Regions from separate parts of the Listeria farberi genome, predicted to be linked through region 3. Evidence: predicted binding sites of a transcription regulator. Region 3 holds the regulator's gene; each other region holds the start of a gene.
What was found. Region 3 encodes Rex, which represses fermentation and respiration genes when NADH is low (regulators of the CRP and FNR family bind a similar motif). Its sites were predicted from a motif close to TTGTGAAATATTTCACAA; they were not measured.
Positions count from the first base shown of each region.

Region 1: a site for Rex is predicted at 1,443-1,460, ahead of HCB38_RS03505 (formate/nitrite transporter family protein). Genes of this name have one in related genera too.
Region 2: a site for Rex is predicted at 1,511-1,528, ahead of HCB38_RS05975 (hydroxymethylglutaryl-CoA synthase). Genes of this name have one in related genera too.

Region 1 is NZ_JAARZL010000001.1:716,566-719,772, forward strand. It holds gene HCB38_RS03495 (DUF1648 domain-containing protein) at 1-756, shown strand, start outside; gene HCB38_RS03500 (effector binding domain-containing protein) at 860-1,363, shown strand; gene HCB38_RS03505 (formate/nitrite transporter family protein) at 1,477-2,289, shown strand; gene HCB38_RS03510 (NAD-dependent succinate-semialdehyde dehydrogenase) at 2,511-3,207, shown strand, end outside.
Region 2 is NZ_JAARZL010000001.1:1,191,485-1,194,691, reverse strand. It holds gene HCB38_RS05980 (VanZ family protein) at 1-271, shown strand, start outside; gene HCB38_RS05975 (hydroxymethylglutaryl-CoA synthase) at 297-1,463, opposite strand; gene HCB38_RS05970 (thiolase family protein) at 1,614-2,783, shown strand; gene HCB38_RS05965 (MucBP domain-containing protein) at 2,969-3,207, shown strand, end outside.
Region 3 is NZ_JAARZL010000002.1:62,560-65,766, forward strand. It holds gene HCB38_RS07910 (ABC-F family ATP-binding cassette domain-containing protein) at 1-1,294, opposite strand, end outside; gene HCB38_RS07915 (redox-sensing transcriptional repressor Rex) at 1,605-2,252, shown strand; partial or broken gene HCB38_RS07920 (DUF4305 domain-containing protein) at 2,279-2,483, opposite strand; gene HCB38_RS07925 (CPBP family intramembrane glutamic endopeptidase) at 2,485-3,171, opposite strand.

The sequences.
Region 1 (3,207 bases), on a different contig from region 3:
GGCGAAATTTCAACCAATTCTATTATCATGGTAGATACTAGTTTTCATCGTAGGAAAATGGTTATTTCGTATACTTGGTTTGTAGTGCCATTACTTATTTTTATTATCACACTTGCGATTACAGTAGTATTCTATCCAATTGCACCAGAGGCTTTCCCAGTCCATTTTGATATGAATGGGGTAGTGACTGATACCGTTCAAAAATCCGTGAGTGCAGCGTTACTTTTACCAATGCTGCAATTAGGAATGATTGCTTTATTTATATTTATTAATTTCGTTATTGCGAGAAGCAAACAAACGGTGGAAAACGAAAACCCGACAGATTCGTTAAAACGGAATATGCTGTTTAGACAAATTTCTAGTAAAGCAATGTTGATTATGTGCGTTATTCTGGTTATTGATTTTCTCGTAATGCAAGTAGTTATTTTACTTTCACTCTCACCTGAAATTATAATGATTACCATGAGTATTTCTATCATTTTAATTTTACTTGGAACAGTTCTTCTAGCCGTAAAAGTAGGACAAGGCGGAAGTAGGCTAAAATTTGCTAACGAACCAGATAATGTGAATAAACCAATTCGTGATGATGATGCGTTTTGGAAAGCTGGAGTAATTTATTTTAACAGGAATGATCCTGCTTTATTTGTTGAGAAACGTTTTGGCATTGGTTGGACTATTAACACTGCTCGTCCTGTCGCGTGGCTTACTTTTGTTTTTATTATTGTAGCGATTGTTTTCATTAGTATCTTGTTTTAAGTAAAGTTTAGTAGGGTATTTACCATATGTTATGCGAATAGAAAAGTTCAAAATCATCTATGAATCTTCTGCTGTAATATTCTTTTTAAAAGGAGTGTTAATCATGGCGATTAAACTAGGACGATTAGAAGAATGGGAAGGTTTCACGGGTATTGCGCTTGTTCACGAAGGACTTAAAACAGAAGCATACTATACAAAAATTAAAAGTGCTTTTAAAGAAATGCTCGAACTTGCGCAAGGATTAGATGATTTTTCGGAAATTAAGCAATTCTATGGTATTTCTGTCCATAATATAGAAGATGGTATAACGTATTATACTGCAATACCAGTTGAGCAAAAATACGCGAACTTAAAAGACCCACTTGAATGGATTGAAGTTCCCGCTCATACTTATTTTGTGGCGGAACATATAGCTCGGACCGATATACTCGAAAGTTACGAGGAAATAGCACGGGCAATACAGGAAAAAGATTACAAACCGTATATTACTGCCAACAATCCAGTTTTTGATCCGTTACCATTTAAATTAGAAGTATATACAAAAAATGACGAAGAAAGTGCGGATATTGAAATTAGAATCCCTGTTGTAAAAGAACTCCATACGTAAAACGCGAGCTCGGACTTTTGTGCCGGGCTTTTTGATACTAGCAAGCTGTTTTTGATTATGCTATAATAAGAACGCAATTTTGTGATTATTTTAACAAGAAGGAAGGGATTCATGTGGGATATTATAGCCCGCAGGAAGTAACAGAGATTACGATTGAAAAAGGAACACAAAAAGCAAATTCGAGTACATTAACACTCGTTTTACTAGGTTTTTTAGGTGGCGCTTTTATATCTCTTGGTTACTTATTATACATACGTGCAGTGGGAACAATGCCTCACGAATGGGGCAGTTTTGCAACACTTATTGGTGCGAGTCTTTTTCCAGTTGGGCTTGTATGCATCTTACTTGGTGGAGGAGAATTAATCACTGGCAACATGATGGCGGTAGCGATTGCTTGGTATGACAAAAAGATTTCCTTCCAACAATTACTTAGAAACTGGGCGATTGTTTCCGTCATGAACTTAGTCGGCGCTTTTTTCGTCGCATACTTCTTTGGGCATTTCGTTGGTTTAACTGAAGGAGATTTTTTACCAAAAACACTTGCAACAGCTGGGGCAAAAATTAACGATCCTTTCTGGGTTGCTTTTGTTTCAGGTATCGGTTGTAACTGGTTTGTTGGAATCGCTGTTTGGCTTTGTTACGCGGCTAAAGACTTTGCTGGGAAAATCCTCGGTATTTGGTTCCCCGTCATGGCTTTTGTAGCTATCGGATTTCAGCACGTTGTCGCCAATATGTTTATTATCCCAGCCGCAATTTTCGCTGGATACTATTCATGGGCAGATTTTATTTGGAACGTTATCCCAGTATACCTCGGAAACGTAGTCGGCGGAGCAGTTTTTGTCAGCCTTTTCTATTTCCTTGCATATAAGAAAAACGCACCGAAAAAAGTAAAAGAAGAAATACATCAACCAATTGAAGAAAGTTAATATAAAAAACTAGTTGCGGTGATTGCAGCTAGTTTTTTTTGAAAAAATTAAAGTTTTTTTAAAAGTTGCTCGAGCCCATCATGCTGGGATGGAGCCAGTTTTCTTATAAACCATTTTCTGGGTTTAAGAGGAAAATCCTGATTAAATTTTTCGATTTGTGGAAAACACTATTATAAGCAACGTTAGATTCGGACAGAAAAATTTACTAAGGAGTGGTATTTTTGAGTATTAAAGAAACAGCCTTACCAAAAGTTCAAACTAAATTATTTATTAATGGAAAATGGACAGACGGCGATAATAAAGAAACAAAAGATATTGTAAATCCAGCAAACGGTGAAGTCATCGCGAAAATTGCTCAAGCAGGACCTAACGAAACAAAAGAAGCGATTAAAGCTGCAAAACACGCTTTTCCCGATTGGGCTAAAATGGAACTAGCTGACCGCGTCAAACTCTTGCATAATATTGCTGATTTAATGGAAGAAAGAGCGGATACTTTAGCAAAAATTATGACCCTAGAACAAGGTAAACCATTAAAAGAATCAAAAGGAGAAGTTTTAACCGGTGCGGAAAATTTCCGATTCGCGGCGGAAGAAGCAAGAAGACTATACGGAGAAACAATCCCAGCTCCAAACAACCATGCGTTTATCGTAAAAAAACAACCAATTGGTGTAGTAGCAGCAATTACTCCGTGGAATTTCCCGGGTGGAATGGTGACACGAAAACTCGCACCAGCACTAGCTACAGGTAATACCATTGTGTTAAAACCATCTGGAGATACACCACTTTCGGCTTTAGCTATCTTTGAAATTTTTGAAGAAGCAGGCTTACCAAAAGGCGTTGCTAATATTGTCATGGGTAGCTCGAAAGAAATCGGTGAAACTTTAACAGATAGTGATGATGTCCGCAAATTAACGTTTA
Region 2 (3,207 bases), on a different contig from region 3:
GGCAGGGAATTTACGTGTTATTATTGTAGGAAATGTACTCGCTTTTGTTCCAATTGGTTTTTTATTAAAGAAATTAGGATTTTTTACTGCATTACTATCAGCAGGAATGTTGATTTTCGCAGTAGAAGGGATGCAGTATATAATGCATGTGGGGTTCTTTGATACTGGAGATGTATTCTTAAATGTTAGTGGTATTATGCTAGGATACATTCTTATCCGTTTTTTGTCCCCAAGAAAATTTAAACGATTCAAAGTAAAACCGACTAGCTAAATGAGCCTAGTCGGTTTTTTGATAGTTATTTTTTTATATATTGACGTTTATGATCTTGAATTCCTGTTAAAATAATTGCCGCTGGATCGCTAGCAGGATCAATTTTAAGAGTAGTACCATCTTTTGGTAATTGTTCTTTGAATTTAGTTTCATAGTCTGGAATAGATAGCTTCGTACGGTTAGCTAGTAATTCAGCGTGCGCTTCTTTATGAATATATTTTTTATAGTCTGGTTGAAGCTCCCCATGGAAAAACTCTCCAACAGCTCCAGATCCGTAACTAAAGAAGCCAATTTTATCATCTGCTTGTAGATTCGCTTGATTTTCCAGCAAGGAGATAAAGCTTAAATATAACGAACCAGTATAAATATTACCAATATTACGGCTGTATAGTGTACTTAAACGATAATTCTCTAATAATCTTTCTTGTACATCACTTGGAGCCGTTTCAATAATTGTATCTAATGCCTTTTTGCCCATTTTTGTGTATGGTAAATGAAAACAAATGGCCGCAAAATCATCTAGTTTCTTACCAAATTTCTCTGAATATTTATTCCAAATCGTTTGGAAAAAGTGAATATATTGTTCTGTCGAATATTTACCTTCTACACAAGCGTATTCAGAATACACAGGACGCCAGAAATCCATAATATCTTCTGTATAGAATATGTTATCATCTAAGAGCGTAATACAGCGCGGATTAGCTGAAATAACCATTGCAACTGCTCCAGCACCTTGTGTTGCTTCTCCACCAGTTTCAAGGCCATAACGTGCAATATCAGAGCCAATCACAAGTACTTTACTATCAGGATGTTTTGCAACATAATCTTTCGCTAGATTAATGCCCGCAGTGGCACCGTAACAAGCTTCTTTAATCTCAATAGCACGAGAGAAAGGTTGAATTCCTAGTAAACGGTGAATATAAACCGCACCAGCTTTTGACTCATCAATTCCAGATTCAGTTGCTAAAATAACCAAATCAATTTTTTCTAAATCTTTTTCATCTAAAATTTGTAAAGCCGCATTTGCACCCATTGTGACAGAATCTTGGGTGATAGGGGCAAAAGCCATTTTATCTTGGCCAATTCCAATAGTAAATTTATTTGGATCAATGTTTCTAGCTTCAGCAAGTTCAGTCATATCAACATAAAACGCAGGAGTATAAAAACCTATTTTATCAATTCCAATTTTCATATGTTCGTCTCAAGTCCTTTATATTTTATTTGTAAGTACTTCAATTTTAGTGGAAAAATGCACAAAATACAATACATTGGGCTTAATCTAGTGAGTTTTTAGCAAGTTTCATGATATAATACGGATAGATTACATTTAAAGGAGATTGCTATGAAAGAAGTAGTTATAATAGATGCCGTTCGAACACCAATTGGAAAATTTGGTGGTAGTTTGAAAGATGTTAATGCAGTAGACCTTGGCGCTACCGCTCTACAAGGTGTTTTAAAAAGAGCTAACATTGCTCCAGAACGTGTGGATCAAGTTATTTTTGGTAATGTTTTACAAGCAGGCCTCGGTCAAAATGTAGCTAGACAAGTCGCTATTAAAGCCGGGATTCCTTATAAAGTACCAGGTGTGACAATTAATGAAGTTTGTGGCTCTGGTTTAAAAGCTATTATGCTTGGTAGACAAGCAATTCAACTAGGAGAGGCTGAGATTGTAGCAGTAGGAGGGACCGAAAATATGTCCCAAGCGCCGTTACTACTTAACCCGGAACTAGCTGGTGAAGAAATTAACCCGAAAGATTTAAAAAATAGCATGCTTGTTGACGGACTTACAGATGTTTACGGGGAACACCATATGGGAATTACTGCAGAAAATGTGGCAGATAAATATTCCGTTTCAAGAGAAGAGCAAGATAAGTTTGCCCATAATTCGCAAATGAAAGCTGCTCGTGCGCAAGAAAAAAACCTTTTTGAAGAGGAAATAGTTCCTGTTCAACTTCCAGATGGTTCATTTTTCGAAGCTGATGAAACAATTCGCGCTAACTCTACTTTAGAAAAACTTGCTACGCTTAAGAGTGCTTTTCAAGAAGGTGGAACTGTTACTGCAGGCAATGCTTCTGGTATCAATGACGGGGCTTCTGCAATCATTTTAATGTCCAAAGAAAAAGCTGTGGCAGAAAACATCCCTTATTTAGCAACAATTAAAGTAACTTCAGAAGTCGGGGTTGATCCAGCTTATATGGGTTATGCCCCGTACTATGCAGTTAATGAAGCGCTAGAAAAAGCTGGCTACTCAATAGCTGATATTGATTTATTCCATTTAAATGAAGCTTTTGCATCTCAATCAGTTGCAGTTGCAAGAGATTTAAAAATACCTGAAGAGAAACTTAATATTTATGGTGGAGCAATAGCGTTAGGCCATCCAATCGGTGCTTCAGGAGCTCGCATTGTTGTTTCATTGTTAAATGAGTTAAAACACGAAAATAAACATACAGGTGTAGCTTCCTTATGTATTGGTGGCGGTATCGGTATTGCAATTATTATTGAAAGAGTATAAGTAGTATCATTTAATATTCATAAAAAGCTAAAATCAATCAACAACTGATTTTAGCTTTTTTATGATTTGGTTTTTGTCTTTTTTGTGAACAAAACTTAAGTTGATTGTGTGAACTTTTTTACAGATTGACGTATCTGCTTGGCTTTGGTGCTAGAATATAGTTATTCCAACAAGCAGGAGGTCCTATGAAACATTTAAAAAAAATTTTATTTGCGTTACTAATTCTTAGTTCAATTATTAGTATCACATTTCAACCATTTTCTGCAAAAGCTGCACCACTAATGCTTAAATTACCCGAGCCTCAAGTAGATCAACTTTATATTGGAGATGACTACATTACTGGAAAACTACAGCAAGAAGTACCAATGCACTATCCAGGTAACGCAGCCTATGTCCTTTTTAACAATAAGCAATATTATATCAC
Region 3 (3,207 bases):
GTGTTGTTCGAACGTTCACTTCATTTAATTCTGGATAATCATCCCATAGCTCCATTAGAACGGTTTTATTTGATGTTAGTTTGGCTTGTTCTTGGTCATAGTAACCGATTTTGACACCTGCTCCAAAATGGAATTCACCGCTAAGAGCTGGAATATCGCGAATGAGTGTTTTAAGAAGGGTAGATTTACCGATTCCGTTTGGACCAACGAGCGCTAGACTATCTTGACGTTTCATTTCGAACGTTAGATTGGAAGCAATGCGCTTGTCTTTTGTGTAACCAATACTTAATTCATCTACCATTAAAACATCTTTACCAGTTTGCTTTTCAAATTGGAAGCCAAAATGAGCCGCTTTTTCATCGCCTTGAGGTCGAGCGAGTACATCCATTTTTTCCAATTGTTTTCTTCTACTTTGAGCTCGTTTCGTTGTAGAAGCACGAACGATATTTCTTGCGACAAAATCTTCTAGCTTAGAAATTTGTTTTTGTTGTTTATCGAATTCTTTCCACATCTGTTCTAGTTTTGCTTGTTTTTGACTAACAAATGAACTGTAATTTCCTTTATAGTGATCAATTTTTGTGCGACTAATTTCGTATACTTGGTTAACGACTTTATCTAAGAAATAGCGGTCATGAGAAACGATAAGTAAAGAACCATGATAGTTTTGCAAATAGGTTTCTAGCCAAGCTAATGTTTCAATATCTAAATGGTTTGTCGGTTCATCGAGAACAAGAATATCCTGTTTCGCGAGTAATAACTTAGCCAGTGCAAGCCTTGTTTTTTGCCCACCACTGAGTGAGGCAATTTCTACTTCATAATCTTCTGGATAAAAGCGCAAACCGTTTAAAACGGAGCGTATTTCTGCTTCATACGTATACCCGCCAACTTCTTTAAAAGTATGTTGTAAGGTATCATAATCGGTCATCAATGCTTGATATTTTTCCGGATTATTATAAAGCTCAGGTTCCCCGAGACGGAGCTCCATTTTGCGTAAATCTGCTTCCATTTTTCTAAGCGAATCAAAAACACTTAACATTTCATTCCAAATGGTTTTCGTGGATTCAAGGCCGGTATTTTGAGCCAAATAGCCGATTTCGACACTTTTAGGTTTGGAAATAGTTCCGCTATCATAACTCATTTTTCCAGCGATAATTTTAAGTAAGGTAGATTTACCTGCACCATTTCGACCAACTAGGGCAATGCGGTCGCCTGTTTTTACTTCTAATTTAATATTATCTAAAATAACTTCTGCACCGAAGAATTTAGAAATTTGCTGAACTTGTAATAATATCATAATCTCTCTCCTCGAACGTTCTCCTTACTAGTTTATCTTAAAAGCCAAGTAATCGCAATGAGAGAAGAAAAGCTTCACGTAGAAGATAGATTGTGAAAACACTCGCATTATTTGTGATTTTAGCGTAGAATGGAAAAGAAGGAAAACACTAGATATTTTGCAGGACAAACTATTGCTTGAAAATCATGAGCAAAAAGTTTGTGCATTCCTTGTGAAATGTTTATAGTATATAAGCAAGCATGTGAAAGGAAGTACAGTTCACAACAGCTTCAACTTCAGAAAAAATTTAAAAGAAGAAGGGACAGAAGGCATGATGGAGGAAACAACAAAAATTCCACAAGCGACAGCAAAACGCTTACCATTATATCATCGTTACTTGAAATACCTAGATGAATCAGGTAAGGAACGAGTATCATCTGCGGAATTAAGTGAAGCGGTGAAAGTTGATTCAGCGACTATACGACGTGATTTTTCGTACTTTGGCGCTTTAGGTAAGAAAGGATACGGGTATAACGTTTCTTACATACTCGACTTTTTCAGTAAAACACTTAGTCAAGACAAACAGACAAATGTTGCACTAATTGGGGTAGGTAACCTTGGTACAGCATTATTACATTATAATTTCATGAAAAATAATAATATCAAAATCGTTGCTGCATTTGATGTGGATCCAGCGAAAGTAGGTAGTGTTCAACAAGACATTCCAATTTATCACTTAAATGATATGGAAGAAATTGTTCGTGAAAATGGTGTGGAAGTAGTTATTTTGACAGTTCCAGCTGATGAAGCTCAAGTAACAGTAGATCGTTTAATCGAAGCAGATGTGAAAGGTATTCTAAACTTTACACCAGCTCGTATTAGCGTTCCAAAACAAGTTCGTGTACACCATATCGATCTTACAACAGAATTACAAACGTTAATCTATTTCCTAGAAAACTATCCAGCGAAAACAGAATAAAAAAACCTGTAGAAGGTAAGCAACACTTACTTTCTACAGGTTTTTTTTACGTCTTTTAAGCCCAGTGATAATAAGGCCAATACCAATACCAAAATCAATTAACATCATTAGTATGAGTATATAGGCAACAAGGTCATAACCATACTCAGCCACTCGAACAATAACGAAATAGACAAATACAAGACCAAGCGCAAAATAAAGAAAACTTTGCTTTATCAATGAATTTTTCATATTATCCTCCAATGATTCCAAGACTCACGAGCAAAACAATGGTATTCATTAAAATATGTGCACCCATCGAAACGGCAATTCGTTTCGTTTTCGTATAAAGAAAACAAAGAATTAGCCCGATAACAAAATAAGTAAGTAAAAAGGAGATATCTCCGTGAAGTAATCCAAAGAAAAGCGAACTAATAACCGCAGCTACATGAATATTCATCACATTACTTAGTCCACCAAAAACTACTTTTCTAAAGACAAGCTCTTCTAAAATTGGCCCAAGAACAGAAATGAAAATCAAGAAGATAGGTGCTGATCTAGTTAAATCAACTAGTAATTCCGTATTTGCAGAATTACTTAAATCCCCAGAAATCATTGTAATAATAATACTACAAATAATTTGTGCCACGTATAATCCAATGACACCTCCAATAATCCAAACAATACTCAGAAGCGGTTTCGTTTTTTCTCCAAGTTCTATTTTATTTTCTTTCGGTTTCCTGTAGAGCATCGGAATAATAATCGCAAGTGATAATAGATTAGAGAATATCGACCAAATAACCATTCCATACGATGCAGCATCTTCTTGAGAAAGGGATGTCGTACTAAGTAAAAGATGTTGAACAACTGGAATCCCAACAGACGCAGAAAATAATAATAATAAATAAACTAATACAATTGTAATATAACGTTTAGCCAAAAAATACGCATCCTTTCTAAAAACAAACTTCGGCTA